DNA from 3 places in the Alkaliphilus metalliredigens QYMF genome. Region 2 is predicted to be linked to each of the others. Evidence: a T-box and tRNA genes for the amino acid it is inferred to sense, from the RefSeq annotation. Region 2 holds a T-box; the other regions hold tRNA genes.
The links. A T-box is a leader RNA that pairs with one kind of tRNA and senses whether it is charged. The one in region 2 lies ahead of argS (arginine--tRNA ligase), so its partner is inferred to be a tRNA-Arg.

Region 1: it has a tRNA-Arg gene. The T-box ahead of argS (arginine--tRNA ligase) is inferred to sense a tRNA for this amino acid. The anticodon was not compared.
Region 3: it has a tRNA-Arg gene. The T-box ahead of argS (arginine--tRNA ligase) is inferred to sense a tRNA for this amino acid. The anticodon was not compared.

Annotation. Positions count from the first base shown of each region.
Region 1 covers NC_009633.1:4,446,549-4,456,888, forward strand. The annotation lists tRNA gene AMET_RS21495 (tRNA-Val) at 100-175, opposite strand; tRNA gene AMET_RS21500 (tRNA-Glu) at 188-262, opposite strand; tRNA gene AMET_RS21505 (tRNA-Met) at 269-344, opposite strand; tRNA gene AMET_RS21510 (tRNA-Leu) at 359-447, opposite strand; tRNA gene AMET_RS21515 (tRNA-Asn) at 453-527, opposite strand; rRNA gene rrf (5S ribosomal RNA) at 536-652, opposite strand; rRNA gene AMET_RS21525 (23S ribosomal RNA) at 833-3,768, opposite strand; tRNA gene AMET_RS21530 (tRNA-Ala) at 3,936-4,011, opposite strand; rRNA gene AMET_RS21535 (16S ribosomal RNA) at 4,080-5,607, opposite strand; tRNA gene AMET_RS21540 (tRNA-Phe) at 5,989-6,064, opposite strand; tRNA gene AMET_RS21545 (tRNA-Ile) at 6,074-6,150, opposite strand; tRNA gene AMET_RS21550 (tRNA-Lys) at 6,155-6,230, opposite strand; tRNA gene AMET_RS21555 (tRNA-Gln) at 6,235-6,310, opposite strand; tRNA gene AMET_RS21560 (tRNA-Arg) at 6,317-6,393, opposite strand; tRNA gene AMET_RS21565 (tRNA-Gly) at 6,402-6,475, opposite strand; tRNA gene AMET_RS21570 (tRNA-Thr) at 6,484-6,559, opposite strand; tRNA gene AMET_RS21575 (tRNA-Val) at 6,693-6,768, opposite strand; tRNA gene AMET_RS21580 (tRNA-Glu) at 6,781-6,855, opposite strand; rRNA gene rrf (5S ribosomal RNA) at 6,860-6,976, opposite strand; rRNA gene AMET_RS21590 (23S ribosomal RNA) at 7,139-10,074, opposite strand.
Region 2 covers NC_009633.1:1,818,899-1,829,238, forward strand. The annotation lists gene AMET_RS08460 (endonuclease MutS2) at 1-1,828, shown strand, start outside; gene AMET_RS08465 (DUF523 domain-containing protein) at 1,896-2,327, shown strand; T-box leader at 2,419-2,628, shown strand; gene argS (arginine--tRNA ligase) at 2,732-4,432, shown strand; gene AMET_RS08475 (ABC transporter substrate-binding protein) at 4,622-7,114, shown strand; gene AMET_RS08480 (hypothetical protein) at 7,253-8,389, shown strand; gene AMET_RS08485 (hypothetical protein) at 8,417-8,611, opposite strand; gene AMET_RS08490 (MATE family efflux transporter) at 8,756-10,099, shown strand; gene AMET_RS08495 (zinc dependent phospholipase C family protein) at 10,146-10,340, opposite strand, start outside.
Region 3 covers NC_009633.1:4,429,465-4,439,804, forward strand. The annotation lists tRNA gene AMET_RS21210 (tRNA-Lys) at 1-16, opposite strand, end outside; tRNA gene AMET_RS21215 (tRNA-Gly) at 21-95, opposite strand; tRNA gene AMET_RS21220 (tRNA-Leu) at 123-205, opposite strand; tRNA gene AMET_RS21225 (tRNA-Tyr) at 343-427, opposite strand; tRNA gene AMET_RS21230 (tRNA-Thr) at 440-515, opposite strand; tRNA gene AMET_RS21235 (tRNA-Asp) at 529-605, opposite strand; tRNA gene AMET_RS21240 (tRNA-Val) at 732-807, opposite strand; tRNA gene AMET_RS21245 (tRNA-Glu) at 820-894, opposite strand; tRNA gene AMET_RS21250 (tRNA-Met) at 901-976, opposite strand; tRNA gene AMET_RS21255 (tRNA-Leu) at 992-1,080, opposite strand; tRNA gene AMET_RS21260 (tRNA-Asn) at 1,086-1,160, opposite strand; rRNA gene rrf (5S ribosomal RNA) at 1,169-1,285, opposite strand; rRNA gene AMET_RS21270 (23S ribosomal RNA) at 1,413-4,348, opposite strand; rRNA gene AMET_RS21275 (16S ribosomal RNA) at 4,706-6,233, opposite strand; tRNA gene AMET_RS21280 (tRNA-Gly) at 6,552-6,625, opposite strand; tRNA gene AMET_RS21285 (tRNA-Thr) at 6,634-6,709, opposite strand; tRNA gene AMET_RS21290 (tRNA-Asp) at 6,723-6,799, opposite strand; tRNA gene AMET_RS21295 (tRNA-Met) at 6,812-6,888, opposite strand; tRNA gene AMET_RS21300 (tRNA-Met) at 6,972-7,047, opposite strand; tRNA gene AMET_RS21305 (tRNA-Phe) at 7,125-7,200, opposite strand; tRNA gene AMET_RS21310 (tRNA-Ile) at 7,210-7,286, opposite strand; tRNA gene AMET_RS21315 (tRNA-Pro) at 7,292-7,368, opposite strand; tRNA gene AMET_RS21320 (tRNA-Trp) at 7,375-7,450, opposite strand; tRNA gene AMET_RS21325 (tRNA-Ile) at 7,473-7,549, opposite strand; tRNA gene AMET_RS21330 (tRNA-Pro) at 7,564-7,640, opposite strand; tRNA gene AMET_RS21335 (tRNA-Ser) at 7,650-7,741, opposite strand; tRNA gene AMET_RS21340 (tRNA-Ser) at 7,756-7,844, opposite strand; tRNA gene AMET_RS21345 (tRNA-Lys) at 7,853-7,928, opposite strand; tRNA gene AMET_RS21350 (tRNA-Gln) at 7,933-8,008, opposite strand; tRNA gene AMET_RS21355 (tRNA-Arg) at 8,015-8,091, opposite strand; tRNA gene AMET_RS21360 (tRNA-Gly) at 8,100-8,173, opposite strand; tRNA gene AMET_RS21365 (tRNA-Thr) at 8,182-8,257, opposite strand; tRNA gene AMET_RS21370 (tRNA-Asp) at 8,271-8,347, opposite strand; tRNA gene AMET_RS21375 (tRNA-Val) at 8,473-8,548, opposite strand; tRNA gene AMET_RS21380 (tRNA-Glu) at 8,561-8,635, opposite strand; tRNA gene AMET_RS21385 (tRNA-Met) at 8,642-8,717, opposite strand; rRNA gene rrf (5S ribosomal RNA) at 8,786-8,902, opposite strand; rRNA gene AMET_RS21395 (23S ribosomal RNA) at 9,030-10,340, opposite strand, start outside.

The DNA of each region.
Region 1 (10,340 bases), 2.3 Mb from region 2:
AAATTTGTTCACTCCCTTTTGGTCGTGCAAATTTGGTGCGAATGTTGCGTTTAACCTACTACCGATTTACTACAAACGTAAATCGAGTTAGGTTATAAATGGTGGGCGCAACAGGGCTCGAACCTGTGACCCCCTGCTTGTAAGGCAGGTGCTCTCCCAGCTGAGCTATGCGCCCTGGGAATAAAAATGGTGACCCCTAGGGGAATCGAACCCCTGTTACCGCCGTGAAAGGGCGGTGTCTTGACCGCTTGACCAAGGGGCCTTGTAATGGTTGCGGGGGCAGGATTCGAACCTACGACCTTCGGGTTATGAGCCCGACGAGCTACCAGTTGCTCCACCCCGCGTTGTAAATAAAAAGTGGTGCCGAAGACCGGAATCGAACCGGTACGATCTTGAAGGACCGCAGGATTTTAAGTCCTGTGCGTCTGCCAGTTCCGCCACTTCGGCATATATGGCTCCTGGGAGAGGACTCGAACCTCCAACCTGTCGGTTAACAGCCGAATGCTCCACCATTGAGCTACCCAGGAACAATAAAATATCGCGACGACCTACTCTCCCAGGCAGCTGCCCGCCAAGTACCATCAGCGCTGAAGGGCTTAACTTCTGTGTTCGGGATGGGAACAGGTGTGACCCCTTCGCTATAGTCACGATATTAACTTACCTTCAGTAAGTATTTTTAGAGGAAGTTATAAACTTTCGACTTTCTTTTACTTTGAAGTTAATTCAAGGTTAGAAAATCGTAAGTTTCTAACTAAGCGACTGCCATGAAATCATAGATTTCAGGCAGCTGCTTAAGTTCTCTCAAAACTACACAATGTTATGGATATTTCTTTTGGTCAAGTCCTCGACCTATTAGTATTGGTCAGCTGAGTACATTACTGCACTTACACCTCCAACCTATCAACCAGGTAGTCTTCCTGGGGTCTTACTCTCTTTCGAGATGGGAAATCTTATCTTGAGGGGGGCTTCGTGCTTAGATGCCTTCAGCACTTATCCCTTCCATACGTAGCTACCCAGCGATGCTCTTGGCAGAACAACTGGTACACCAGAGGTATGTCCATCCCGGTCCTCTCGTACTAAGGACAGCTCCTCTCAAATTTCCTGCGCCCGCGACGGATAGGGACCGAACTGTCTCACGACGTTCTGAACCCAGCTCGCGTACCACTTTAATGGGCGAACAGCCCAACCCTTGGGACCTACTACAGCCCCAGGATGTGATGAGCCGACATCGAGGTGCCAAACCTCCCCGTCGATGTGGACTCTTGGGGGAGATAAGCCTGTTATCCCCGGGGTAGCTTTTATCCGTTGAGCGATGGCCCTTCCACTCGGAACCACCGGATCACTAAGCCCGACTTTCGTCCTTGCTCGACCTGTATGTCTCGCAATCAAGCTCCCTTTTGCCTTTGCACTCTACGCACGATTTCCGACCGTGCTGAGGGAACCTTTGGGCGCCTCCGTTACTTTTTGGGAGGCGACCGCCCCAGTCAAACTGCCCACCTGACAGTGTCCCAAGACCGGTTTCACGGTCTATGGTTAGAATTTCAGTACTACAAGAGTGGTATCCCAAGGTCGACTCCACCAAGACTGGCGTCCTAGTTTCAAAGTCTCCCACCTATCCTGTACATATAGTACCAAAATCCAATGTCAGGCTACAGTAAAGCTCCACGGGGTCTTTCCGTCCTGTCGCGGGTAACCAGCATCTTCACTGGTATTACAATTTCACCGGGTCTATTGTTGAGACAGTGCCCAAATCGTTACGCCTTTCGTGCGGGTCGGAACTTACCCGACAAGGAATTTCGCTACCTTAGGACCGTTATAGTTACGGCCGCCGTTTACTGGGGCTTAAGTTCAGTGCTTCGCTTGCGCTAACACGTCCCCTTAACCTTCCAGCACCGGGCAGGCGTCAGCCCCTATACTTCGTCTTTCGACTTAGCAGAGACCTATGTTTTTGGTAAACAGTCGCTTGGGCCTATTCTCTGCGGCCGGATAAGGCTTATGGAGTAAATCCTTCACCAAATCCGGCACCCCTTCTCCCGAAGTTACGGGGTCATTTTGCCGAGTTCCTTAACAATAGTTCTCCCGATCGTCTTAGGATTCTCTCCTCACCCACCTGTGTCGGTTTGCGGTACGGGCACTTTATAGTCTCGATAGAGGCTTTTCTCGACAGTGTGGAATCAACCAGTTCGCTACTTATATTTCGCTCCCCATCACATCTCAGAATATGTTAGAACGGATTTGCCTATCCTAACTCCCTACTTGCTTAGACGCACACAACCAACGGTGCGCATGGTTTATCCTACTGTGTCCCCCCATTTCTCAAACGACTAAAAGTGGTACAGGAATCTCAACCTGTTGTCCATCGCCTACGCCTTTCGGCCTCGGCTTAGGTCCCGACTAACCCTGAGCGGACGAACCTTCCTCAGGAAACCTTGGGTTTTCGACGGGCAAGATTCTCACTTGCCTCTCGTTACTCATGCCAACATTCTCTCTTCTGTAAAGTCCACTGCTCCTTACGGTACAGCTTCTACCCTTACAGAACGCTCGCCTACCATCCTTTCGGATCCATAGCTTCGGTGATACGTTTGAGCCCCGGACATTTTCGGCGCAGAATCACTCGACCAGTGAGCTATTACGCACTCTTTAAATGAGTGGCTGCTTCTAAGCCAACATCCTGGTTGTCTGTGCAACTCCACATCCTTTTCCACTTAACGTATACTTTGGGACCTTAGCTGATGGTCTGGGCTCTTTCCCTCTTGACTACGGATCTTATCACTCGCAGTCTGACTCCCAAGTATAAGACGACGGCATTCGGAGTTTGATAGGTTTCGGTAACCGGTGAAGGCCCCTTGACCATTCAGTGCTCTACCTCCGTGTCTCTAATCTTGAGGCTAGCCCTAAAGCTATTTCGGCGAGAACCAGCTATCTCCGAGCTCGATTGGAATTTCACCGCTACCCACAGATCATCCGGTGACTTTTCAACGTCAATCGGTTCGGACCTCCACGAAATTTTACTTCCGCTTCATCCTGTCCATGGGTAGGTCGCTCGGTTTCGGGTCTATGGCATGAAACTAAGTCGCCCGATTAAGACTCGGTTTCCCTACGGCTTCGCACCTTAAGTGCTTAACCTTGCTCCATACCATAACTCGTTGGCCCGTTCTACAAAAAGTACGCGGTCACACATATAAAGTGCTCCCACAGCTTGTAAGCAAAGGGTTTCAGGTTCTATTTCACTCCCCTTCCGGGGTTCTTTTCACCTTTCCCTCACGGTACTATGCGCTATCGGTCACTAGGTAGTATTTAGCCTTGGGGGGTGGTCCCCCCTGCTTCCCACAGGGTTTCACGTGTCCCGTGGTACTCTGGATCACAGTCAAAGATCTTCTTGTTTGATATACAGGACTATTACCTTCTCCGGTGGGGCTTTCCAACCCTCTTCTACTACAATACCTTCTTCTTAACGACCGTGTCCACAACCCCGATGAAGTAAACCCCATCGGTTTGGGCTCTTCCCCTTTCGCTCGCCGCTACTGAGGGAATCGAATTTTCTTTCTCTTCCTCGGGGTACTTAGATGTTTCAGTTCCCCCGGTCTGTCTTCTATTACCTATGAATTGAGTAATAGATACTTGGATATGAACCCAAGTGGGTTTCCCCATTCGGAAATCCCCGGATCAATGCCTGCTTGCGGCTTCCCGAGGCTTATCGCAGCTTACCACGTCCTTCATCGACTCCTAGTGCCAAGGCATCCGCCCTTTGCTCTTAATAACTTGACCTTTACGCTCATGACCCAAATCATAGATTTAGAGTCAATCGCTCAGCTAACAATCGCACCTTATATTTCCTTGAACAAATCAAAGAAAAGGTTTGATTGATAGTTTATTGATTTCGCATTTAATGCTTCATCATAACATTGTGTAGTTTTCAAAGAACTTTTTTTAAATGGTGGAGACGAGGAGAGTCGAACTCCTGACCCCCTGCTTGCAAGGCAGGTGCTCTCCCAACTGAGCTACGCCCCCTTGGTGCTTTTAGAGAGATGATTAGGTCTCTCAAAACTAGACAGTATAGATGCGCCTTTGCTCCTTAGAAAGGAGGTGATCCAGCCGCACCTTCCGATACGGCTACCTTGTTACGACTTCACCCCAGTCATCGACTTCACCTTCGGCAGCTTCCTCCTTACGGTTAGATAGCTGACTTCGGGTGCTTCCGACTCCCGTGGTGTGACGGGCGGTGTGTACAAGACCCGGGAACGCATTCACCGCGACATTCTGATTCGCGATTACTAGCAACTCCAGCTTCATGTGGGCGAGTTTCAGCCCACAATCCGAACTGGGACCGACTTTATAGGATTTGCTCCGGATTACTCCTTCGCTGCCCGTTGTATCGGCCATTGTAGCACGTGTGTAGCCCTGAACATAAGGGGCATGATGATTTGACGTCATCCCCACCTTCCTCCGAGTTATCCCCGGCAGTCTCTCTAGAGTGCCCAGCCGAACTGCTGGCAACTAAAGACAAGGGTTGCGCTCGTTGCGGGACTTAACCCAACATCTCACGACACGAGCTGACGACAACCATGCACCACCTGTCACCTCAGTCCCCGAAGGGAAGACTCCGGTTAAGGAGTGGTCCGAGGGATGTCAAGTCCAGGTAAGGTTCTTCGCGTTGCTTCGAATTAAACCACATGCTCCGCTGCTTGTGCGGGTCCCCGTCAATTCCTTTGAGTTTCACTCTTGCGAGCGTACTCCCCAGGCGGAGTGCTTAATGCGTTAGCTGCGGCACTGAGGTTCGACCCCCAACACCTAGCACTCATCGTTTACGGCGTGGACTACCAGGGTATCTAATCCTGTTTGCTCCCCACGCTTTCGTGCCTCAGCGTCAGTAATGGTCCAGAAAGTCGCCTTCGCCACTGGTGTTCCTCCTAATATCTACGCATTTCACCGCTACACTAGGAATTCCACTTTCCTCTCCCATACTCAAGTCTTGCAGTTTCAAAGGCTTACTACGGTTGAGCCGTAGCCTTTCACCTCTGACTTGCAAGACCGCCTACGCACCCTTTACGCCCAGTGATTCCGGATAACGCTTGCCCCCTACGTATTACCGCGGCTGCTGGCACGTAGTTAGCCGGGGCTTCCTCCTAGGGTACCGTCAATATTCTTCCCCTAGGACAGAGCTTTACGACCCGAAGGCCTTCATCGCTCACGCGGCGTTGCTGCATCAGGCTTTCGCCCATTGTGCAATATTCCCCACTGCTGCCTCCCGTAGGAGTCTGGACCGTGTCTCAGTTCCAGTGTGGCCGATCACCCTCTCAGGTCGGCTACTGATCGTCGCCTTGGTGAGCCATTACCTCACCAACTAGCTAATCAGACGCGGGCCCATCTTGTACCGAAATTCTTTGACCCTTAAGGGATGCCCCTCTAGGGTTTTATGGGGTATTAGCAACGGTTTCCCGTTGTTGTCCCCCTGTACAAGGTAGGTTGCCCACGCGTTACTCACCCGTCCGCCGCTAGTTTCACTTTCTTCCACCCGAAGGCTTCCGTCAGATTAACCCGCTCGACTTGCATGTGTTAGGCACGCCGCCAGCGTTCATCCTGAGCCAGGATCAAACTCTTATATATAAATTTCTGGGTCCATCTTAGTAAAACTAAAATGGCTTCTCGACTTTGTCGAGTTTGTATCTTGCGCAAAATCTAAGACTTTGGCAATCTACTTGTAATATGCTGGCTTACATCTATACTGTTTAGTTTTCAAAGACCTGATTTCTAACTTGCTTGGTATAACCTGTCGCGTTTTGGCGACTTAATCACTATATCACTTCCGATGATGAATGTCAATACCTTTTGCACATATTTTGTTTTTATTTCGTATTAATAATGTTAGCTTCAAACAATATATCACATTCTAGTACCACTGTCAATATAGATACGGATTGTATTGTTACCCAACAATCTTATCTATAGCTAATACAAAAGCAAGGATTTAAACCCTTGCTTTTTTCGTGGTGCCCAGAGGCGGAATCGAACCACCGACACGGGGATTTTCAGTCCCCTGCTCTACCGACTGAGCTATCTGGGCTTATTTAGTTGGTGGGCTCAAGTGGACTCGAACCACCGACCTCACGCTTATCAGGCGTGCGCTCTAACCAGCTGAGCTATGAGCCCTAAATGGTGACCCATCCGCGACTCGAACGCGGGACACCCTGATTAAAAGTCAGGTGCTCTACCGACTGAGCTAATGGGTCAAAATGGCTGGGATAGCAGGACTCGAACCTGCGGATGACGGAGTCAAAGTCCGTTGCCTTACCGACTTGGCTATATCCCAAGAAAGTGGCGTGCCCACAGGGATTCGAACCCCGGACCTACGGCTTAGAAGGCCGTTGCTCTATCCAGCTGAGCTATGAGCACATTTTATTTGGAGCGGGTAGAGGGAATCGAACCCTCGCGATCAGCTTGGAAGGCTGAAGTTCTACCACTAAACTACACCCGCATATACTATGGAGCTGGTGATGGGATTCGAACCCGCGACCTGCTGATTACAAATCAGCTGCTCTGCCAATTGAGCTACACCAGCATAATATATTAATGATATTACCTTTTCTTTCAATTTTTTATGTTCAATGATTTATTTATATTCAATAGAACCATTGGAATAAATCTCAAAATGCCAACTGACTAACTCAAAATCAAAGATTCTCATTATAATATGGTGGGCGCAACAGGGCTCGAACCTGTGACCCCCTGCTTGTAAGGCAGGTGCTCTCCCAGCTGAGCTATGCGCCCTGGGAATTAAAATGGTGACCCCTAGGGGAATCGAACCCCTGTTACCGCCGTGAAAGGGCGGTGTCTTGACCGCTTGACCAAGGGGCCTTTAATATCGCGACGACCTACTCTCCCAGGCAGCTGCCCGCCAAGTACCATCAGCGCTGAAGGGCTTAACTTCTGTGTTCGGGATGGGAACAGGTGTGACCCCTTCGCTATAGTCACGATATTAAGTAGACAACCAAAAGTTAGTTTTTCAACTTTTGTGTTGGTCACTTAGTCAGCAATCTGGTTATTCCTTTCCTTCGGAATGACCCTAAAGGAATGGACAGATTGATGACGTCTTTTGAGAGTATTCTCTCAAAACTACACAATGTTATGGATATTTCTTTTGGTCAAGTCCTCGACCTATTAGTATTGGTCAGCTGAGTACATTACTGCACTTACACCTCCAACCTATCAACCAGGTAGTCTTCCTGGGGTCTTACTCTCTTTCGAGATGGGAAATCTTATCTTGAGGGGGGCTTCGTGCTTAGATGCCTTCAGCACTTATCCCTTCCATACGTAGCTACCCAGCGATGCTCTTGGCAGAACAACTGGTACACCAGAGGTATGTCCATCCCGGTCCTCTCGTACTAAGGACAGCTCCTCTCAAATTTCCTGCGCCCGCGACGGATAGGGACCGAACTGTCTCACGACGTTCTGAACCCAGCTCGCGTACCACTTTAATGGGCGAACAGCCCAACCCTTGGGACCTACTACAGCCCCAGGATGTGATGAGCCGACATCGAGGTGCCAAACCTCCCCGTCGATGTGGACTCTTGGGGGAGATAAGCCTGTTATCCCCGGGGTAGCTTTTATCCGTTGAGCGATGGCCCTTCCACTCGGAACCACCGGATCACTAAGCCCGACTTTCGTCCTTGCTCGACCTGTATGTCTCGCAATCAAGCTCCCTTTTGCCTTTGCACTCTACGCACGATTTCCGACCGTGCTGAGGGAACCTTTGGGCGCCTCCGTTACTTTTTGGGAGGCGACCGCCCCAGTCAAACTGCCCACCTGACAGTGTCCCAAGACCGGTTTCACGGTCTATGGTTAGAATTTCAGTACTACAAGAGTGGTATCCCAAGGTCGACTCCACCAAGACTGGCGTCCTAGTTTCAAAGTCTCCCACCTATCCTGTACATATAGTACCAAAATCCAATGTCAGGCTACAGTAAAGCTCCACGGGGTCTTTCCGTCCTGTCGCGGGTAACCAGCATCTTCACTGGTATTACAATTTCACCGGGTCTATTGTTGAGACAGTGCCCAAATCGTTACGCCTTTCGTGCGGGTCGGAACTTACCCGACAAGGAATTTCGCTACCTTAGGACCGTTATAGTTACGGCCGCCGTTTACTGGGGCTTAAGTTCAGTGCTTCGCTTGCGCTAACACGTCCCCTTAACCTTCCAGCACCGGGCAGGCGTCAGCCCCTATACTTCGTCTTTCGACTTAGCAGAGACCTATGTTTTTGGTAAACAGTCGCTTGGGCCTATTCTCTGCGGCCGGATAAGGCTTATGGAGTAAATCCTTCACCAAATCCGGCACCCCTTCTCCCGAAGTTACGGGGTCATTTTGCCGAGTTCCTTAACAATAGTTCTCCCGATCGTCTTAGGATTCTCTCCTCACCCACCTGTGTCGGTTTGCGGTACGGGCACTTTATAGTCTCGATAGAGGCTTTTCTCGACAGTGTGGAATCAACCAGTTCGCTACTTATATTTCGCTCCCCATCACATCTCAGAATATGTTAGAACGGATTTGCCTATCCTAACTCCCTACTTGCTTAGACGCACACAACCAACGGTGCGCATGGTTTATCCTACTGTGTCCCCCCATTTCTCAAACGACTAAAAGTGGTACAGGAATCTCAACCTGTTGTCCATCGCCTACGCCTTTCGGCCTCGGCTTAGGTCCCGACTAACCCTGAGCGGACGAACCTTCCTCAGGAAACCTTGGGTTTTCGACGGGCAAGATTCTCACTTGCCTCTCGTTACTCATGCCAACATTCTCTCTTCTGTAAAGTCCACTGCTCCTTACGGTACAGCTTCTACCCTTACAGAACGCTCGCCTACCATCCTTTCGGATCCATAGCTTCGGTGATACGTTTGAGCCCCGGACATTTTCGGCGCAGAATCACTCGACCAGTGAGCTATTACGCACTCTTTAAATGAGTGGCTGCTTCTAAGCCAACATCCTGGTTGTCTGTGCAACTCCACATCCTTTTCCACTTAACGTATACTTTGGGACCTTAGCTGATGGTCTGGGCTCTTTCCCTCTTGACTACGGATCTTATCACTCGCAGTCTGACTCCCAAGTATAAGACGACGGCATTCGGAGTTTGATAGGTTTCGGTAACCGGTGAAGGCCCCTTGACCATTCAGTGCTCTACCTCCGTGTCTCTAATCTTGAGGCTAGCCCTAAAGCTATTTCGGCGAGAACCAGCTATCTCCGAGCTCGATTGGAATTTCACCGCTACCCACAGATCATCCGGTGACTTTTCAACGTCAATCGGTTCGGACCTCCACGAAATTTTACTTCCGCTTCATCCTGTCCATGGGTAGGTCGCTCGGTTTCGGGTCTATGGCATGAAACTAAGTCGCCCGATTAAGACTCGGTTTCCCTACGGCTTCGCACCTTAAGTGCTTAACCTTGCTCCATACCATAACTCGTTGGCCCGTTCTACAAAAAGTACGCGGTCACACATATAAAGTGCTCCCACAGCTTGTAAGCAAAGGGTTTCAGGTTCTATTTCACTCCCCTTCCGGGGTTCTTTTCACCTTTCCCTCACGGTACTATGCGCTATCGGTCACTAGGTAGTATTTAGCCTTGGGGGGTGGTCCCCCCTGCTTCCCACAGGGTTTCACGTGTCCCGTGGTACTCTGGATCACAGTCAAAGATCTTCTTGTTTGATATACAGGACTATTACCTTCTCCGGTGGGGCTTTCCAACCCTCTTCTACTACAATACCTTCTTCTTAACGACCGTGTCCACAACCCCGATGAAGTAAACCCCATCGGTTTGGGCTCTTCCCCTTTCGCTCGCCGCTACTGAGGGAATCGAATTTTCTTTCTCTTCCTCGGGGTACTTAGATGTTTCAGTTCCCCCGGTCTGTCTTCTATTACCTATGAATTGAGTAATAGATACTTGGATATGAACCCAAGTGGGTTTCCCCATTCGGAAATCCCCGGATCAATGCCTGCTTGCGGCTTCCCGAGGCTTATCGCAGCTTACCACGTCCTTCATCGACTCCTAGTGCCAAGGCATCCGCCCTTTGCTCTTAATAACTTGACCTTTACGCTCATGACCCAAATCATAGATTTAGAGTCAATCGCTCAGCTAACAATCTGTTGAGTTTTCTTGAATAATCAAGAAAATCTTCAAATTGATAGTTTATTGATTTCGCATTTATTGCTTCATCATAACATTGTGTAGTTTTCAAAGAACGATTTTACACATTATCCAACTCTAAAGCTAGATAGTGGTATTTTAGAGAGATTAGGTCTCCCAAAACCAAAAGGTCGTCTATTGCTATCGCAATGACTTCCGTCGCACTTAAA
Region 2 (10,340 bases):
AAAATACCTACAAGACGCCATTATTACCATGAGACAGGACCGATATGTTGTACCAGTGAAACAAGAGCATCGAGGAAATGTGCCAGGTCTAATCCATGATCAATCCTCCAGTGGCGCCACCTTGTTTGTAGAACCAATGGCAGTGGTCCAATTGAACAATGAATTAAGAGAGCTTAAAATAAAAGAACACATAGAAATAGAACGAATTTTAATGGAAATTGCTGAAATGATTGCACAGTATGCTACAGAAATGAGAAACAATCAAATCATATTGACTGCCATTGATTTTGTTTTTGCCAAGGGGAAATTGTCATTGGAGATGAAGGGCGTTGAACCGCTACTCAATGTGGAAGGCAATGTACATATCAAAAATGGCAGACATCCACTATTAAATGCTGATGAAGTGGTGCCCACTAATCTGTGGATTGGAGAAACATTTCAAACCCTTGTCATCACGGGACCTAACACAGGGGGGAAAACCGTCACCCTCAAAACACTAGGGTTATTGAGCATGATGGCCCAAAGTGGATTACATGTTCCTGCGGATTATGGAACTCGTTTGGCCATCTTTGATCAAATTTTTGCTGATATTGGAGATGAGCAAAGCATCGAACAGAGTTTAAGTACCTTTTCATCCCATATGACCAATATTGTTAACATTGTAGAAGAAGTGACATCCAATTCATTGGTCCTCTTTGATGAACTAGGAGCAGGGACAGACCCAACAGAGGGTGCCGCCTTGGGAATGGCAATTTTAAATCACTTAAGGGAAATGAATGTGACAACAGTGGCCACAACCCATTATAGTGAACTCAAGCAATATGCCTTGACAAATGAAGGGGTGGAAAATGCTTCGGTGGAATTTGATGTCGCTACTTTGAGTCCAACCTATCGCTTGTTAATTGGTGTACCGGGCAAATCCAATGCCTTTGAAATATCTAAAAAGCTAGGGCTTCCAGATGGGTTGGTTCAGCGGGCAAAGCGCTTCTTATCACAAGATACGATTCACTTTGAGGACCTACTTCAAAACATTGAGAAAAACAGAAGAGAAAGTGAAATAGAAAGACAAGAGGCAAAAAGAATACGGTTAGAAGCAGAGAAGTTTGCAGAAGGATATGAAGATAGAAAGCAAAGACTAGAAGCCCAACGGGATCAAATTCTTAGGGATGCAAAAAAAGAAGCCTACCGCCTTGTAAAAGAAGCAAAAATGGATTCAGAACATATTATAAAAGGCTTAAGAGAAATGAAGTTTGAACTAGAAGCAAAAGAAATGAACAAGAAAATGGAAGATGCTAAAAATCAACTTACGGGTAAAATGAACGACTTAAGTGATCATCACCAACAGATCTTAAATAAAAAGAATAAAAAACCACCTAAGAATTTAAAACCAGGTGATGCTGTCAGAATTTTATCCTTAAACCAGGTGGGACATGTATTAAATGAAGTAGACCCAAAAGGTGAAGTGCAGGTACAAGCTGGAATTATGAAGGTGAATATGCATATTTCTAATCTTGAAAGAGTCAGTCCAGAAAAGGATATCCAACAGAGTGGAACTGGGAAAATCATGAAATCTAAAACAGGAGATACCAAGTCTGAAGTCGATGTGAGGGGTAAAAACCTAGAGGAAGCCATGTTGGAAATTGATAAATATTTAGATGATAGCTACATTGTAGGCTTAACCCAGGTAACCATTATTCATGGAGTTGGAACAGGTGTATTAAAGGCTGGAATTAAACAGATGTTAAAGAAGAATAAGCATGTAAGAACCCATCGAGAAGGCGTCTATGGTGAAGGTGGCATGGGAGTCACCATTGTTGAACTAAAGTAGGAAGTGAACTGGTTTCAGCAAATGGACATGTCTAATAATAAAATCTTCATAAAATGAGGTGAAGAGCATGATTTTGGTGAGTGCTTGTCTAATTGGTGTTAACTGTCGTTATGATGGTAAACATAGTTTGGTTAAATCAATGTTAGAGGAACTAGATCCGAAGGATCTCCTGCCCATTTGTCCAGAACAGCTGGGGGGACTTTCCACTCCTCGATCACCTGCTGAAATTGTCGGAGGAGACGGCAAGGATGTACTAAAGGGCAATGCAAAGGTTATGACAATTGACGGTAAGGATGTAACAGAAGCTTTTGTGAGAGGGGCACAGGAATCCTTAAAGATGGCAAAGTTTATGGGTGTAACCCATGCGGTGCTAAAATCCAATAGTCCTTCCTGTGGCGCTGGTGAAGTATACGATGGTTCCTTTACAGGTAAGTTAATAAAGGGAGATGGGGTCACAACGGCTCTTTTAAAGCAACATGGGATTAAGGTGCTGACCTAACCTATGTTTATGTGACAGATTCTACAAAAAATGTATAAAATAATTGATTAATGTCAAAATATATGGTATATTATTTTTTAACAATAGTATCATGGTATCGAAGATGAGGAAAGTAGAAGTAAAGCATTGGTACAGCGAGTCAGAGATGGTGGGAGTCTGACGCAAATTTACTTTGAAGCGCACCTCTGAGATTCTACCTGAAATGTGAGTAGGGTATGACGGTTTCCTCCGTTAATGGGAGTCAGAGTGGGCATTTATGTCAATCAGAGTGGTAACACGGGAATAGACTCTCGTCTCTATTAGTATAGGGATGAGAGTTTTTTGAATGGATTTATTCAATCAGTAAGTTGGGGTAAGTAGATATTAAAGATTAAAAAAATAAGAGTATAACAAGGAGGGTTCATATGAGTGATTTTAAACAAAAAGTAAGTGAATTACTGGGAACGCAAATAGAGGGTATAGGACAACGTGAACTTTTGGAAATGATAGAGGTACCACCAAATTCAGAGATGGGTGACTTCGCTTTTCCCTGTTTTAGGCTAGCAAAGACGTTTAGAAAAGCGCCACAGGTCATTGCAGAGGAGTTAGTGGCTAAGATTCAATTAACCGATGACTTTGAAAAAGTGGACAATACCGGGGGGTATTTGAACTTTTTTGTGAACCGAAATACATATGCAAAGGCTGTTATCCAAGAGGTGCTGAGCAAAGGAGATCAATATGGATCTCGTAATTTAGGAGAAGGCAAAAACATTTGTATCGATTATTCTGCTCCAAATGTAGCAAAGCCTTTTCATGTGGGGCACTTGCGTTCCACGGTTATTGGAAATTCTCTTTATCGTATTTATGACTTCTTAGGATACAACTGTATTGGGATCAATCATTTAGGAGACTGGGGAACTCAGTTTGGAAAGGTAATTGTTGCCTATAAAAATTGGGGAGACAAAGCTGAAATTGAAAAAGAACCAATCAATACCCTATTAGCTCTGTATGTGAAGTTTCACGATGAAGCAGAAAAGAATCCAGACCTAGAAGATGAAGCCAGGGGCTGGTTTACAAAAATGGAAAAAGGTGATGAAGAAGCACTGAGTCTTTGGAAATGGTTTAGCTCTGAAACCATCAAAGAGCTGAAGAAAATCTATGCCTTGCTTGATGTTCACTTTGATCATTATAGTGGGGAAAGCTTCTATAATGATAAGATGGATGTTGTAATCGATGAATTAAACAAACAAAACCTCCTAAAAGAAAGCCAAGGGGCAAACATAGTAGACCTAGAAGAATACAACATGCCACCATGCTTAGTGCAGAAAAAGGATGGCAGCACACTCTATGCAACACGTGATATTGCGGCGGCTATTTATCGTAAAAACACCTTTAACTTTGAAAAGTGTCTTTATGTAACGGATTATTCTCAAAACCTTCATTTTGCCCAATGGTTTAAAGTCATTGAGTTAATGGGATATGACTGGGCCAAGGACATCGAACACATTTCCTTTGGCCGTGTGACCCATGAAGGAAGAAGAATTCAATCAAGAAAAGGATCCGTTGTACTATTAGAAGAAGTGCTTAATGGTGCCGTTGAAAGAATCAGCGAAATCATTGAAGAAAAGAATCCTAATGTAGAAAACAAAGAGCAAGTGGCCAAGGATGTTGGAATTGGAGCCATTGTCTTTAATGATTTAAGTAATAATCGAATCAAGGATATTTCCTTCTCCTGGGATACTGCCTTTAGCTTTGAGGGAGAGACGGGACCCTATGTACAATATACCCATGCCCGTGCATCTAGCGTATTAAGAAAAGCAGAGGTTGCCATTACAGATCACATTAACGCAGCACATTTAACAGATGATGTGACTATGAATGTCATTAAAACCATTGAACAATTCCCACAAGTTATTGTAGATGCACAACGTAAAAATGAACCATCAATCATCACACGACATATTGTGAATATCGCCCAAGCATTTAATCGCTTTTATCACGATCATCCGATACTAGTAGAGGATGAAGAATTGAAAATGGCAAGATTAGCCGTAGTTCAAGCTGTAAAACAGGTTTTAAGTGTTGGTTTATCACTGATCGGAATCAAAGCACCAGAAAAGATGTAGGCTTTGAAGAATATCACAGTAAATATAGGGAAAATACAGGAAATAGGCTGTGTTTTCCTTTTTATTTGTTAACATTTGTCAATATTTAAAGGTTTTCATACAGATAAGAAGAATTATGATACTTGGGAAACTTCAGGAAACTGAAGCGCAAGGGTATTTTTAAGAATCTATGTTAAGTGGAGGGTGTATATGATATTCTTTAAAAACAAAAATCAAACACAAGAGACAATGGAACCAAGGGAAAACAAGCAAGAAAAACGTGAAGAGCTTCAGAAAAAAGAGACAATGAAAAAGATAAAGGGTCAAAGTGAACGACAACAGCAGGCAAATGATCGCGTGAGTACTGGTGTAGAACAAGTAGAAAACACAATGGTCCAGATGCTTGACATTATTAAAGAAATTGCTGAGGAAGCAGAAAAGCAGTCTTTTTACTTAGAGAAATCAATTGAAATTGTAAATGAATCAGCAGCTTTTTCTCAACAGGTGGCAGTGAGTACCAGCCAAGCGGGAGAAATATCCACCAATGCATTAGCCACTGCCCAGAAGGGGAAAAAAGCTGTAGATAGCACCATAGAATGTATGCATACCATAAAAGACTCCGTGGACAATGTGCAAAACGTCGTCATAGAGCTGGAGAGTCGATCCAAGAAAATTGAAAATATTGTGGGTACAATAAAGGAAATAGCAAAACAAACCAACCTATTAGCATTGAATGCAGCCATCGAAGCAGCTAGAGCTGGAGAGCATGGAAGAGGTTTTGCTGTTGTGGCAGGGGAAGTAAAAAAGCTAGCAGAAAAAAGTGCCAGCTCATCAGAAGAAATCAGTACGATTATACTGGAAATACAAGGAAAAACCATGGAATCTATCAATGCCATGAAGGCCAGTTCACATGTTGTTGTCCAAGGGGTCGACATTGCTAAGGAAACAGAAAAAACCATTGAAGAAATTGTTTCTGCTGTGGATGTTTCCCATACAGTGACATCGGAAATTAATGAGGCATCACATAAGCAGGCAGATAACATTGAATTTTTAATCCAAACAATAGATGATATGGAAAAGGCGGCTCATCGGGTTTTGAACTTAACTGAAACCGCCACAATGGATACACAATATCAGAAGTCATCAGTAAGATATCTAAAAAGTTTAACGCAACAGTTGAATGAGATTTCCCAAAGAGGGATTGAGACCATTGCTAATTTCACCAAGGGGATAGAGGCTGAAGCCACAAAGCTAAACTTCTTAAACATAGGAAAACCAAAGGATTTTGATCCGGCTATGGCCATTGATCTAGCCTCCATCAATGTACTGGCCAATATGCATATTGGGCTGGTCAAGTTTGGCGAAGATACGGATATCGTGCCCTCAGCCGCAAAGTCTTGGCATTTAGAAAACGATGGGGTGACTTGGAGCTTTTTATTAAAACAAGGGGTGCGCTTTCATAATGGGAAAGAGTTAAAGGCCAGACACTTTAAGAGCTCCATAGAAAGAATACTCAATCCCAAAACCTATTCCCCTAACGCATGGCTGTTTGAGATGATTGTTGGGGCTAAGGAACTCATGGGAGGGGAACGTAACGAAGCCATAGGAATTAAAATAATGGATGACTATCGTTTATCAATTACACTAGAAAAGCCCTACCACTCTTTTATCTTGAACCTTGGACAAACAGCTTCTAGCATCGTGGATGTTGATGGAGAACAAGTTGTGGGAGCAGGACCCTATTATATTCAAAAAAGAGAAGAACACAGCTGTACATTAAAGGCATTTGAGGGTTATTATGAAGGAAAGGCCTTTGTTGATGAAGTGAAGGTGATTTATGAGGAGGCTAATAATTCTCAAGCCTTCGAAGAAAAGGAAATTGATTTGATGGGAGTCAATCATGGGGCATATCAATATATTAGAAAATTACCAGAGCACAAGGATCGGGTTTGTATTGATGAAGGATACGGTACCTATTATGTTGGATTCAATTTAAAAAGCAACAATCCATTGGTCCAGAGCAAGAAAGTCAGACAGGCAATTAATTATTCTGTACATAAGGGTCACTTGATTGATGAGGTAACAGGAGGCTTGGCAACAGAAGCACAGGGACCCATTCCCCCCACAATCATAGACGACAGAACTTTAAAGGGATATCCCTATGATATCAATAAAGGAAAAAGCTTATTTGCTGAAACTGAATTTAAAGGACAGCAGAAGGGTCAGTTGAATTTACATTATATTCAAAGTGCTGGAGACAATACATATGAGCTCATTGCCAAATCCATTCAAAGACAATTACAGGAGATTGGAATTGATGTCAAGCTCATGCCTCAAAATAATCAAGAGTATTTGACACCACGGGGATATGAAACCTGTGACATATTTGTCTACCGATGGATCGGAGATACAGGGGATCCCGATAACTTCTTACAACCAATGTTTAATATCAACAATCCAACAGACTTTACAAGATATCATAATCCCCAGGTTGATGCGGGATTAGAGGAAGCAATGGCTATTAAAAATCCAAGTAAACGCCAAGAAAAATATTGTGAAATACAAAGGATGATCGTGGAAGATGCTCCATGGATTTTCTTATACCATATGACAAATAATTATATCTATCAACCCTATGTAAAGGGTGCTAAAATCCACCCCATTGGATTTTATCGGTTTAATCATATCTGGTTAGATCAATAAAGTTGATCTAACCCTAACACGTTAACCCACAGGACGCTTGATATTTTTAATCCCATTAGAATATCAAGTGCTCAAATAAAAAAAGCAAACCCAATCACACTGGGTTTGTTTGCATTTGTTTTAAGGAGGCGAAGAAGGATGAACACCAGTGAAAAAATAAAGAATAGCTTTGTATCAATGGTCTACGGAGATGCACTGGGATTTTTAAATGAAAATACAGTAGGGGAAACAAATGTCCTGGAGCCCTTTGTCTTTGAATTTGACTCAAAGGTAAGGGTCAATGCATGCCCAGGGCAATGGAGTTATATTACTGAATTGAACATGATTGTGCTTAAAAGCTTAGTGGATGTAAAGGAAAAATATGCTGTTAAGGTAGATTACTCGAGATTAATCCACGAGTTAGAGCTGTGGCAATATTATCGCCATGGATCACCAGAAAATTTCGACAAAAAGCTGAGGGCAAAAAAAAGCTACTACAACAGTGAATATTATTGGAAAAATACAAGAGGAGATGGGTTTAGTAGAATTATACCCATTGTATTGACCAATAACAATTTCCAAGGAATTGAGGAAGAAGTGTACAAGAACATTATTTATATAAACAGACATCCCCAGGTCACATTAACTGGATTGTTGTTGGCCAGGGCTTTATTTTTGATGATTGAAAAGCCAGTAACCGATAGATTAGAATTGATCCAACAGCTTAAGGAATATTTAATATATCTTAAATTGACCACACTTGAAGGGTCCATACAAGGAGAACTGCCAGAAAAATATGGGATACAATTTGAAAAAGAAAAGGTTCAATATATAATGGCATTAGATAGGGTAAAGTATAGAAAATGTGAAGAACATCATGAGTGGGGAAGTCGAGATGTTTTTATTAGAAGTGTGCAAAGTCTGTGGAGTCTGATGGATGACGAGGCGATTTCTCTTGAGGGAATTCCTAAAAAAGAGCTAAAGGAATCACTTGCCATAACCTATAGTCTATGGGGAGCAATGGATGGACAAAAAAACAGGCCAGAGCTAAAGGATGAACATGTGTTAGAAAACATGGGGGACTATTTGAATAAGCTCAGAAGATACCAAGTCAGTAAGGACTATTATAGAGGCGTAAAAGAAGAAGTAGACCTATTTCAGTTGCAAAAGGGTGAAAAAGCAAAGCATCCTTTGTTGAATGCAGTGAAGGTCTTAGAGCGAAAAGAGAGTGATGCCTATGTGTTTTTGATCATGGAGACTAAATCTGGGGTTTATCATTTCTTGAAAAAAAAATAAAGACAGTAGGGATACTGTCTTTAAAGCTTACTTTTGAAGATACTCAATGAATTCTTCCTCGGTGGCATTGGCTAAACGACTTAATTCTTTGACGATATCATTCTTTAACTCCACAAAGGAAGGAATTTTTGTGTTTTCACCAGTATACTCTAATGCTTTGATGATCATGAGCATATCTCTTTTAGCTAATTCTTGGACTGATATTTTAGAAAACTCCTCCATATATAAACCCCTTTCTTTGACATCATAATAAGTTATAATAAGATGTATGGTAATAGCACTAATATACATTCTAATTCTACAATAAATTTAAAAAACCTTTATATTTCTACATTTTTTTTAGTCGACAATTGGGGGGCCGTGACATTGAGCGAAGCACTAAGGGTAGAAAGAAAGCAAATAAGAAAAATTTGGGATCTGGCTTGGCCAGTGATGATGGCGCAACTTCTGCATACACTTATGTCAATCGTGGATATGTGGTTTGTGGCCAACCTAGGAGATGTAGAGGCAGCTGCGGCTGGAACAAGCACTTCATTTATCGGGGTGATTCATGTCATCCCATTCCTGATTGCCACTGGAACCATAGCCATCGTAGCCAGGCTATCGGGCCAAGAAAATCATGAAAGTATTGCCTCGGTCGCAAAACAGTCCATGTTTCTGGCCATGACCATTGGAATCATGGTTCAAATGATGGCATTTTTAAATTTAGATAGCATACTGAAGATATTTGGTAATGCAGATTTAGTGGTGATGACCCAGGCTAAGCTCTACATCACCATAGTGCTCGTTGGCATTCCTTTGTTCTTTTTTAATGCAGCCACAAAAGCACTGCTACAGGCAACTGGGGATACAAGAACCCCTCTGATTATTTTTGTCATCATGAACCTTTTAAATATCGCATTAGATTATACATTTATCATCAAGTTAAGCTGGGGCATCGCCGGGGCAGCCTGGGCAACAACCATTTCGGAAAGTGTTGGATTTATATTGATGGTAGCACTTATTTATAAGCGAATGTTCAAAGGACGAGGGCGGGCTTCCATAGGGAGCTTCAGGATACATGGTGAGACCTGTATTAGAATTTTAAAAATCGGAAGTTTTTCAGCAGTACAAATGATGACAAGACCTGTGACTGGCTTAATTATCTATGGAATTGTTTTATCCCAGGGAGTGGAAGCAGGGGCGGCCTTTGGAATAGGAGGCAGGTTGTTTAACTTTGTTTTTATCGTGTTGATGGGTCTGGGCACAGCAACTTCAGTTCTAGTAGGCCAGGGTCTAGGTAAAAAAGATTTTGATGAAGTCGAGGGGATTGTCAAACAAGGCCTAAAGCTATCGGCGTATAATATGATCTTATTTGCGATTCCCTATTTTATATTGCCTCATTTATTAATCCAACAGTTCTCAGAAAACCAAGAAGTCATTCGGATTGGCATGCAATATCTTCGAATTTGCTATATGGGTGTGGTCTTTGTGATTTTCCCCCATATATTAGGAGGTGCTTTTTCGGGAGCAGGGGATACCTTTCCCCCAATGTTTGCCTCTCTTGTTGGAAATTGGGGTGTTAAAATCCCCTTGGCCTATGGATTGACACGCATTTGGCATTTAGAGACAATGGGGATTTGGATCGCCATCAGTTTGTCAGTGATTGTGGAAGGGATGATCGTGATCCATTACTATAAACGAGGGCGATGGAAGCAAAAAGTATTTTAGTACAGATCAAAAAAGGTCCCCTTTAAAGAAAGAGGACCTTTTATGACTAGGCTGCTATAATCAATTGTGATGTAAGTTGTCTTTGGTTACTGAGTGTATGGTAAATGACAAACAAACTAACCAGGGTAGTTGCATTCATCGCGCTGGTGACATCATTCATATAACCTTCACTGCGCCCCAGGTATTGTTGATGCAAGCCATCAAGAAAGTTCTGGATAGAGTGGTTTGAATGATTATCATA
Region 3 (10,340 bases), 2.3 Mb from region 2:
ACTGAGCTAATGGGTCAAAATGGAGCGGAAGACGAGATTTGAACTCGCGACCCTCGCCTTGGCAAGGCGATGCTCTACCACTGAGCCACTTCCGCATATCTGTTATTCATTTAGTTTTAAAATGGTGCGGGTGGAGGGACTTGAACCCCCACGGTCGCCCGCTAGATCCTAAGTCTAGTGCGTCTGCCAATTCCGCCACACCCGCATTTTAATATTACGCTGACCGATATTTTGTCAGCTAAGTGATAATATAAAAATATATCACATAAATGTTAGCTGATGTTTAGCTAACTAAGTGACTAATGCCAAATTATTGATTTGGGTTATCTACTTATATTTAAGTGGTGGAGGGAGAAGGATTCGAACCTTCGAAGTCGCTGACAACAGATTTACAGTCTGCCCCCTTTGGCCGCTCGGGAACCCCTCCTGATTATGAAAATGGAGCTGGTGATGGGATTCGAACCCGCGACCTGCTGATTACAAATCAGCTGCTCTACCAATTGAGCTACACCAGCTTATTATTTTAAATGGCGACCTGGAAGGGACTCGAACCCTCGACCTCCAGCGTGACAGGCTGGCATTCTAACCAACTGAACTACCAGGCCGCGTTATTTTCGCAGTCTCGCATCACAAATTTGTTCACTCCCTTTTGGTCGTGCAAATTTGGTGCGAATGTTGCGTTTAACCTACTACCGATTTACTACAAACGTAAATCGAGTATAGGTTATAAATGGTGGGCGCAACAGGGCTCGAACCTGTGACCCCCTGCTTGTAAGGCAGGTGCTCTCCCAGCTGAGCTATGCGCCCTGGGAATAAAAATGGTGACCCCTAGGGGAATCGAACCCCTGTTACCGCCGTGAAAGGGCGGTGTCTTGACCGCTTGACCAAGGGGCCTTGTAATGGTTGCGGGGGCAGGATTCGAACCTACGACCTTCGGGTTATGAGCCCGACGAGCTACCAGTTGCTCCACCCCGCGTTGTAAATAAAGAAATGGTGCCGAAGACCGGAATCGAACCGGTACGATCTTGAAGGACCGCAGGATTTTAAGTCCTGTGCGTCTGCCAGTTCCGCCACTTCGGCATATATGGCTCCTGGGAGAGGACTCGAACCTCCAACCTGTCGGTTAACAGCCGAATGCTCCACCATTGAGCTACCCAGGAACAATAAAATATCGCGACGACCTACTCTCCCAGGCAGCTGCCCGCCAAGTACCATCAGCGCTGAAGGGCTTAACTTCTGTGTTCGGGATGGGAACAGGTGTGACCCCTTCGCTATAGTCACGAAATTACGCTACTGCTATCGCAGCGCTTCATATCGCACTCAATTTTAAAGTATCACTTTAAAATTTCAAGTGCTCAAATTAAATGAGAGATATGCACTCTCAAAACTACACAATGTTATGGATATTTCTTTTGGTCAAGTCCTCGACCTATTAGTATTGGTCAGCTGAGTACATTACTGCACTTACACCTCCAACCTATCAACCAGGTAGTCTTCCTGGGGTCTTACTCTCTTTCGAGATGGGAAATCTTATCTTGAGGGGGGCTTCGTGCTTAGATGCCTTCAGCACTTATCCCTTCCATACGTAGCTACCCAGCGATGCTCTTGGCAGAACAACTGGTACACCAGAGGTATGTCCATCCCGGTCCTCTCGTACTAAGGACAGCTCCTCTCAAATTTCCTGCGCCCGCGACGGATAGGGACCGAACTGTCTCACGACGTTCTGAACCCAGCTCGCGTACCACTTTAATGGGCGAACAGCCCAACCCTTGGGACCTACTACAGCCCCAGGATGTGATGAGCCGACATCGAGGTGCCAAACCTCCCCGTCGATGTGGACTCTTGGGGGAGATAAGCCTGTTATCCCCGGGGTAGCTTTTATCCGTTGAGCGATGGCCCTTCCACTCGGAACCACCGGATCACTAAGCCCGACTTTCGTCCTTGCTCGACCTGTATGTCTCGCAATCAAGCTCCCTTTTGCCTTTGCACTCTACGCACGATTTCCGACCGTGCTGAGGGAACCTTTGGGCGCCTCCGTTACTTTTTGGGAGGCGACCGCCCCAGTCAAACTGCCCACCTGACAGTGTCCCAAGACCGGTTTCACGGTCTATGGTTAGAATTTCAGTACTACAAGAGTGGTATCCCAAGGTCGACTCCACCAAGACTGGCGTCCTAGTTTCAAAGTCTCCCACCTATCCTGTACATATAGTACCAAAATCCAATGTCAGGCTACAGTAAAGCTCCACGGGGTCTTTCCGTCCTGTCGCGGGTAACCAGCATCTTCACTGGTATTACAATTTCACCGGGTCTATTGTTGAGACAGTGCCCAAATCGTTACGCCTTTCGTGCGGGTCGGAACTTACCCGACAAGGAATTTCGCTACCTTAGGACCGTTATAGTTACGGCCGCCGTTTACTGGGGCTTAAGTTCAGTGCTTCGCTTGCGCTAACACGTCCCCTTAACCTTCCAGCACCGGGCAGGCGTCAGCCCCTATACTTCGTCTTTCGACTTAGCAGAGACCTATGTTTTTGGTAAACAGTCGCTTGGGCCTATTCTCTGCGGCCGGATAAGGCTTATGGAGTAAATCCTTCACCAAATCCGGCACCCCTTCTCCCGAAGTTACGGGGTCATTTTGCCGAGTTCCTTAACAATAGTTCTCCCGATCGTCTTAGGATTCTCTCCTCACCCACCTGTGTCGGTTTGCGGTACGGGCACTTTATAGTCTCGATAGAGGCTTTTCTCGACAGTGTGGAATCAACCAGTTCGCTACTTATATTTCGCTCCCCATCACATCTCAGAATATGTTAGAACGGATTTGCCTATCCTAACTCCCTACTTGCTTAGACGCACACAACCAACGGTGCGCATGGTTTATCCTACTGTGTCCCCCCATTTCTCAAACGACTAAAAGTGGTACAGGAATCTCAACCTGTTGTCCATCGCCTACGCCTTTCGGCCTCGGCTTAGGTCCCGACTAACCCTGAGCGGACGAACCTTCCTCAGGAAACCTTGGGTTTTCGACGGGCAAGATTCTCACTTGCCTCTCGTTACTCATGCCAACATTCTCTCTTCTGTAAAGTCCACTGCTCCTTACGGTACAGCTTCTACCCTTACAGAACGCTCGCCTACCATCCTTTCGGATCCATAGCTTCGGTGATACGTTTGAGCCCCGGACATTTTCGGCGCAGAATCACTCGACCAGTGAGCTATTACGCACTCTTTAAATGAGTGGCTGCTTCTAAGCCAACATCCTGGTTGTCTGTGCAACTCCACATCCTTTTCCACTTAACGTATACTTTGGGACCTTAGCTGATGGTCTGGGCTCTTTCCCTCTTGACTACGGATCTTATCACTCGCAGTCTGACTCCCAAGTATAAGACGACGGCATTCGGAGTTTGATAGGTTTCGGTAACCGGTGAAGGCCCCTTGACCATTCAGTGCTCTACCTCCGTGTCTCTAATCTTGAGGCTAGCCCTAAAGCTATTTCGGCGAGAACCAGCTATCTCCGAGCTCGATTGGAATTTCACCGCTACCCACAGATCATCCGGTGACTTTTCAACGTCAATCGGTTCGGACCTCCACGAAATTTTACTTCCGCTTCATCCTGTCCATGGGTAGGTCGCTCGGTTTCGGGTCTATGGCATGAAACTAAGTCGCCCGATTAAGACTCGGTTTCCCTACGGCTTCGCACCTTAAGTGCTTAACCTTGCTCCATACCATAACTCGTTGGCCCGTTCTACAAAAAGTACGCGGTCACACATATAAAGTGCTCCCACAGCTTGTAAGCAAAGGGTTTCAGGTTCTATTTCACTCCCCTTCCGGGGTTCTTTTCACCTTTCCCTCACGGTACTATGCGCTATCGGTCACTAGGTAGTATTTAGCCTTGGGGGGTGGTCCCCCCTGCTTCCCACAGGGTTTCACGTGTCCCGTGGTACTCTGGATCACAGTCAAAGATCTTCTTGTTTGATATACAGGACTATTACCTTCTCCGGTGGGGCTTTCCAACCCTCTTCTACTACAATACCTTCTTCTTAACGACCGTGTCCACAACCCCGATGAAGTAAACCCCATCGGTTTGGGCTCTTCCCCTTTCGCTCGCCGCTACTGAGGGAATCGAATTTTCTTTCTCTTCCTCGGGGTACTTAGATGTTTCAGTTCCCCCGGTCTGTCTTCTATTACCTATGAATTGAGTAATAGATACTTGGATATGAACCCAAGTGGGTTTCCCCATTCGGAAATCCCCGGATCAATGCCTGCTTGCGGCTTCCCGAGGCTTATCGCAGCTTACCACGTCCTTCATCGACTCCTAGTGCCAAGGCATCCGCCCTTTGCTCTTAATAACTTGACCTTTACGCTCATGACCCAAATCATAGATTTAGAGTCAATCGCTCAGCTAACAACTTGTTGAGCTTTCTTGAATAATCAAGATAATCTTCAAATTGATAGTTTATTGATTTCGCATTTATTTAAGCAGATGACCAAAATCTTCGATTTTGAGTCAGTCGCTTAGCTAGCAATTTGATGATTTGTTTCCCTGAACAAATCAAGGAAATCGTCAAATTGATAGCTTCATGTTTCACATAACATTGTGTAGTTTTCAAAGAACATAAGCAGACAACCGAAATGTTGATTTCGTTTGTCTAACTTCATTAGAGAGATTAGGTCTCTCAAAACCAAACAGTATAGATGCGCCTTTGCTCCTTAGAAAGGAGGTGATCCAGCCGCACCTTCCGATACGGCTACCTTGTTACGACTTCACCCCAGTCATCGACTTCACCTTCGGCAGCTTCCTCCTTACGGTTAGATAGCTGACTTCGGGTGCTTCCGACTCCCGTGGTGTGACGGGCGGTGTGTACAAGACCCGGGAACGCATTCACCGCGACATTCTGATTCGCGATTACTAGCAACTCCAGCTTCATGTGGGCGAGTTTCAGCCCACAATCCGAACTGGGACCGACTTTATAGGATTTGCTCCGGATTACTCCTTCGCTGCCCGTTGTATCGGCCATTGTAGCACGTGTGTAGCCCTGAACATAAGGGGCATGATGATTTGACGTCATCCCCACCTTCCTCCGAGTTATCCCCGGCAGTCTCTCTAGAGTGCCCAGCCGAACTGCTGGCAACTAAAGACAAGGGTTGCGCTCGTTGCGGGACTTAACCCAACATCTCACGACACGAGCTGACGACAACCATGCACCACCTGTCACCTCAGTCCCCGAAGGGAAGACTCCGGTTAAGGAGTGGTCCGAGGGATGTCAAGTCCAGGTAAGGTTCTTCGCGTTGCTTCGAATTAAACCACATGCTCCGCTGCTTGTGCGGGTCCCCGTCAATTCCTTTGAGTTTCACTCTTGCGAGCGTACTCCCCAGGCGGAGTGCTTAATGCGTTAGCTGCGGCACTGAGGTTCGACCCCCAACACCTAGCACTCATCGTTTACGGCGTGGACTACCAGGGTATCTAATCCTGTTTGCTCCCCACGCTTTCGTGCCTCAGCGTCAGTAATGGTCCAGAAAGTCGCCTTCGCCACTGGTGTTCCTCCTAATATCTACGCATTTCACCGCTACACTAGGAATTCCACTTTCCTCTCCCATACTCAAGTCTTGCAGTTTCAAAGGCTTACTACGGTTGAGCCGTAGCCTTTCACCTCTGACTTGCAAGACCGCCTACGCACCCTTTACGCCCAGTGATTCCGGATAACGCTTGCCCCCTACGTATTACCGCGGCTGCTGGCACGTAGTTAGCCGGGGCTTCCTCCTAGGGTACCGTCAATATTCTTCCCCTAGGACAGAGCTTTACGACCCGAAGGCCTTCATCGCTCACGCGGCGTTGCTGCATCAGGCTTTCGCCCATTGTGCAATATTCCCCACTGCTGCCTCCCGTAGGAGTCTGGACCGTGTCTCAGTTCCAGTGTGGCCGATCACCCTCTCAGGTCGGCTACTGATCGTCGCCTTGGTGAGCCATTACCTCACCAACTAGCTAATCAGACGCGGGCCCATCTTGTACCGAAATTCTTTGACCCTTAAGGGATGCCCCTCTAGGGTTTTATGGGGTATTAGCAACGGTTTCCCGTTGTTGTCCCCCTGTACAAGGTAGGTTGCCCACGCGTTACTCACCCGTCCGCCGCTAGTTTCACTTTCTTCCACCCGAAGGCTTCCGTCAGATTAACCCGCTCGACTTGCATGTGTTAGGCACGCCGCCAGCGTTCATCCTGAGCCAGGATCAAACTCTTATATATAAATTTCTGGGTATTTCTTGTTCCATTCTAGTTAACTAAAATGGTATCTCGGCTTACGCCGAGTAAGTGACTTACACAAAATCTTAGATTTTGGTAATCTACTTATATGCTGGCTTACATCTATACTGTTTAGTTTTCAAAGACCTGATTTCTAACTTGCTTGGTATAACCCGTCGCGTTTTGGCGACTTAATCAATATATCATTTTTGTTGTGGTATGTCAATACTTTTTTATTGTTTTGTTTCTATTTACATAAGAAACTTGTAATAAAATTAGACATAAAAAAACCGTTTATTTTAAACGGATATGGAATTCAAATGGAGCGGGTAGAGGGAATCGAACCCTCGCGATCAGCTTGGAAGGCTGAAGTTCTACCACTAAACTACACCCGCATATACTATGGAGCTGGTGATGGGATTCGAACCCGCGACCTGCTGATTACAAATCAGCTGCTCTGCCAATTGAGCTACACCAGCTTATTATTTTAAATGGCGACCTGGAAGGGACTCGAACCCTCGACCTCCAGCGTGACAGGCTGGCATTCTAACCAACTGAACTACCAGGCCGCGTTTTGTAAATGGTAGCGGCAACAGGAGTCGAACCTGTGACCTTTCGGGTATGAACCGAACGCTCTAGCCAGCTGAGCTATGCCGCCAGATATTTGAGCACTTGAAATTTTAAGTAGTGCTTAAAATTAAGTGCAACATGAAGTGTTGCGATAGCAACAACGTAATTTTTTGGTTGCGGAGGCAGGATTTGAACCTACAACCTTCGGGTTATGAGCCCGACGAGCTACCAGTTGCTCCACCCCGCGTTTTGCTATATTTTTCCAAATCTTTAGTTTGATGTGGTACTCAGCTTCGCTGAATTTCATTAAACCTAAAGACTTGATGGTGCCCAGAGGCGGAATCGAACCACCGACACGGGGATTTTCAGTCCCCTGCTCTACCGACTGAGCTATCTGGGCTTATTTAATTGGTGGGCTCAAGTGGACTCGAACCACCGACCTCACGCTTATCAGGCGTGCGCTCTAACCAGCTGAGCTATGAGCCCTCTTGTGGTCCGGGTGAAGAGATTCGAACTCCCGACCCCATGGTCCCAAACCATGTGCGCTACCAAACTGCGCTACACCCGGTTGAATTGGCAGGGGTGACAGGATTTGAACCCACGACACGTGGTTTTGGAGACCACTGTTCTACCAACTGAACTACACCCCTGTACTTCTATTTATTATATATATGGTGGGCCTTCAGGGATTCGAACCCCGGACCTGCCGGTTATGAGCCGGACGCTCTAACCAACTGAGCTAAAGGCCCCAATTTTTTTCATTTGGTCCGGGTGAAGAGATTCGAACTCCCGACCCCATGGTCCCAAACCATGTGCGCTACCAAACTGCGCTACACCCGGTTAAAAAAATGGCGGAGAAGGCGGGATTCGAACCCGCGCGCCGCATACACGACCTAACGGTTTAGCAAACCGTCCTCTTGAGCCTACTTGAGTACTTCTCCATATTTTGTTTTAATGGCGGAGAGGGTGGGATTCGAACCCACGGTCCCTTTCAGAATCACTAGTTTTCAAGACTAGCTCCTTAAACCGCTCGGACACCTCTCCTTAATTGATGGTGACCCATCCGCGACTCGAACGCGGGACACCCTGATTAAAAGTCAGGTGCTCTACCGACTGAGCTAATGGGTCAAAATGGCTGGGATAGCAGGACTCGAACCTGCGGATGACGGAGTCAAAGTCCGTTGCCTTACCGACTTGGCTATATCCCAAGAAAGTGGCGTGCCCACAGGGATTCGAACCCCGGACCTACGGCTTAGAAGGCCGTTGCTCTATCCAGCTGAGCTATGAGCACATTTTATTTGGAGCGGGTAGAGGGAATCGAACCCTCGCGATCAGCTTGGAAGGCTGAAGTTCTACCACTAAACTACACCCGCATATACTATGGAGCTGGTGATGGGATTCGAACCCGCGACCTGCTGATTACAAATCAGCTGCTCTGCCAATTGAGCTACACCAGCTTATTATTTTAAATGGCGACCTGGAAGGGACTCGAACCCTCGACCTCCAGCGTGACAGGCTGGCATTCTAACCAACTGAACTACCAGGCCGCGTTATTTTCGCAGTCTCGCATCACAAATTTGTTCACTCCCTTTTGGTCGTGCAAATTTGGTGCGAATGTTGCGTTTAACCTACTACCGATTTACTACAAACGTAAATCGAGTCAGGTTATAAATGGTGGGCGCAACAGGGCTCGAACCTGTGACCCCCTGCTTGTAAGGCAGGTGCTCTCCCAGCTGAGCTATGCGCCCTGGGAATTAAAATGGTGACCCCTAGGGGAATCGAACCCCTGTTACCGCCGTGAAAGGGCGGTGTCTTGACCGCTTGACCAAGGGGCCATGTAATGGTTGCGGGGGCAGGATTCGAACCTACGACCTTCGGGTTATGAGCCCGACGAGCTACCAGTTGCTCCACCCCGCGTTAGTCTACAATTTTACCCAATTTAAAATTAGGTAAAATTGTAGTTCTCAACTTTGTTGATTTTTTTCATATCGCGACGACCTACTCTCCCAGGCAGCTGCCCGCCAAGTACCATCAGCGCTGAAGGGCTTAACTTCTGTGTTCGGGATGGGAACAGGTGTGACCCCTTCGCTATAGTCACGAAATTACGCTACTGCTATCGCAGCGCTTCATATCGCACTCAATTTTAAAGTATCACTTTAAAATTTCAAGTGCTCAAATTAAATGAGAGATATGCACTCTCAAAACTACACAATGTTATGGATATTTCTTTTGGTCAAGTCCTCGACCTATTAGTATTGGTCAGCTGAGTACATTACTGCACTTACACCTCCAACCTATCAACCAGGTAGTCTTCCTGGGGTCTTACTCTCTTTCGAGATGGGAAATCTTATCTTGAGGGGGGCTTCGTGCTTAGATGCCTTCAGCACTTATCCCTTCCATACGTAGCTACCCAGCGATGCTCTTGGCAGAACAACTGGTACACCAGAGGTATGTCCATCCCGGTCCTCTCGTACTAAGGACAGCTCCTCTCAAATTTCCTGCGCCCGCGACGGATAGGGACCGAACTGTCTCACGACGTTCTGAACCCAGCTCGCGTACCACTTTAATGGGCGAACAGCCCAACCCTTGGGACCTACTACAGCCCCAGGATGTGATGAGCCGACATCGAGGTGCCAAACCTCCCCGTCGATGTGGACTCTTGGGGGAGATAAGCCTGTTATCCCCGGGGTAGCTTTTATCCGTTGAGCGATGGCCCTTCCACTCGGAACCACCGGATCACTAAGCCCGACTTTCGTCCTTGCTCGACCTGTATGTCTCGCAATCAAGCTCCCTTTTGCCTTTGCACTCTACGCACGATTTCCGACCGTGCTGAGGGAACCTTTGGGCGCCTCCGTTACTTTTTGGGAGGCGACCGCCCCAGTCAAACTGCCCACCTGACAGTGTCCCAAGACCGGTTTCACGGTCTATGGTTAGAATTTCAGTACTACAAGAGTGGTATCCCAAGGTCGACTCCACCAAGACTGGCGTCCTAGTTTCAAAGTCTCCCACCTATCCTGTACATATAGTACCAAAATCCAATGTCAGGCTACAGTAAAGCTCCACGGGGTCTTTCCGTCCTGTCGCGGGTAACCAGCATCTTCACTGGTATTACAATTTCACCGGGTCTATTGTTGAGACAGTGCCCAAATCGTTACGCCTTTCGTGCGGGTCGGAACTTACCCGACAAGGAATTTCGCTACCTTAGGACCGTTATAGTTACGGCCGCCGTTTACTGGGGCTTAAGTTCAGTGCTTCGCTTGCGCTAACACGTCCCCTTAACCTTCCAGCACCGGGCAGGCGTCAGCCCCTATACTTCGTCTTTCGACTTAGCAGAGACCTATGTTTTTGGTAAACAGTCGCTTGGGCCTATTCTCTGCGGCCGGATAAGGCTTATGGAGTAAATCCTTCACCAAATCCGGCACCCCTTCTCCCGAAGTTACGGGGTCATTTTGCCGAGTTCCTTAACAATAGTTCTCCCGATCGTCTTAGGATTCTCTCCTCACCCACCTGTGTCGGTTTGCGGTACGGGCACTTTATAGT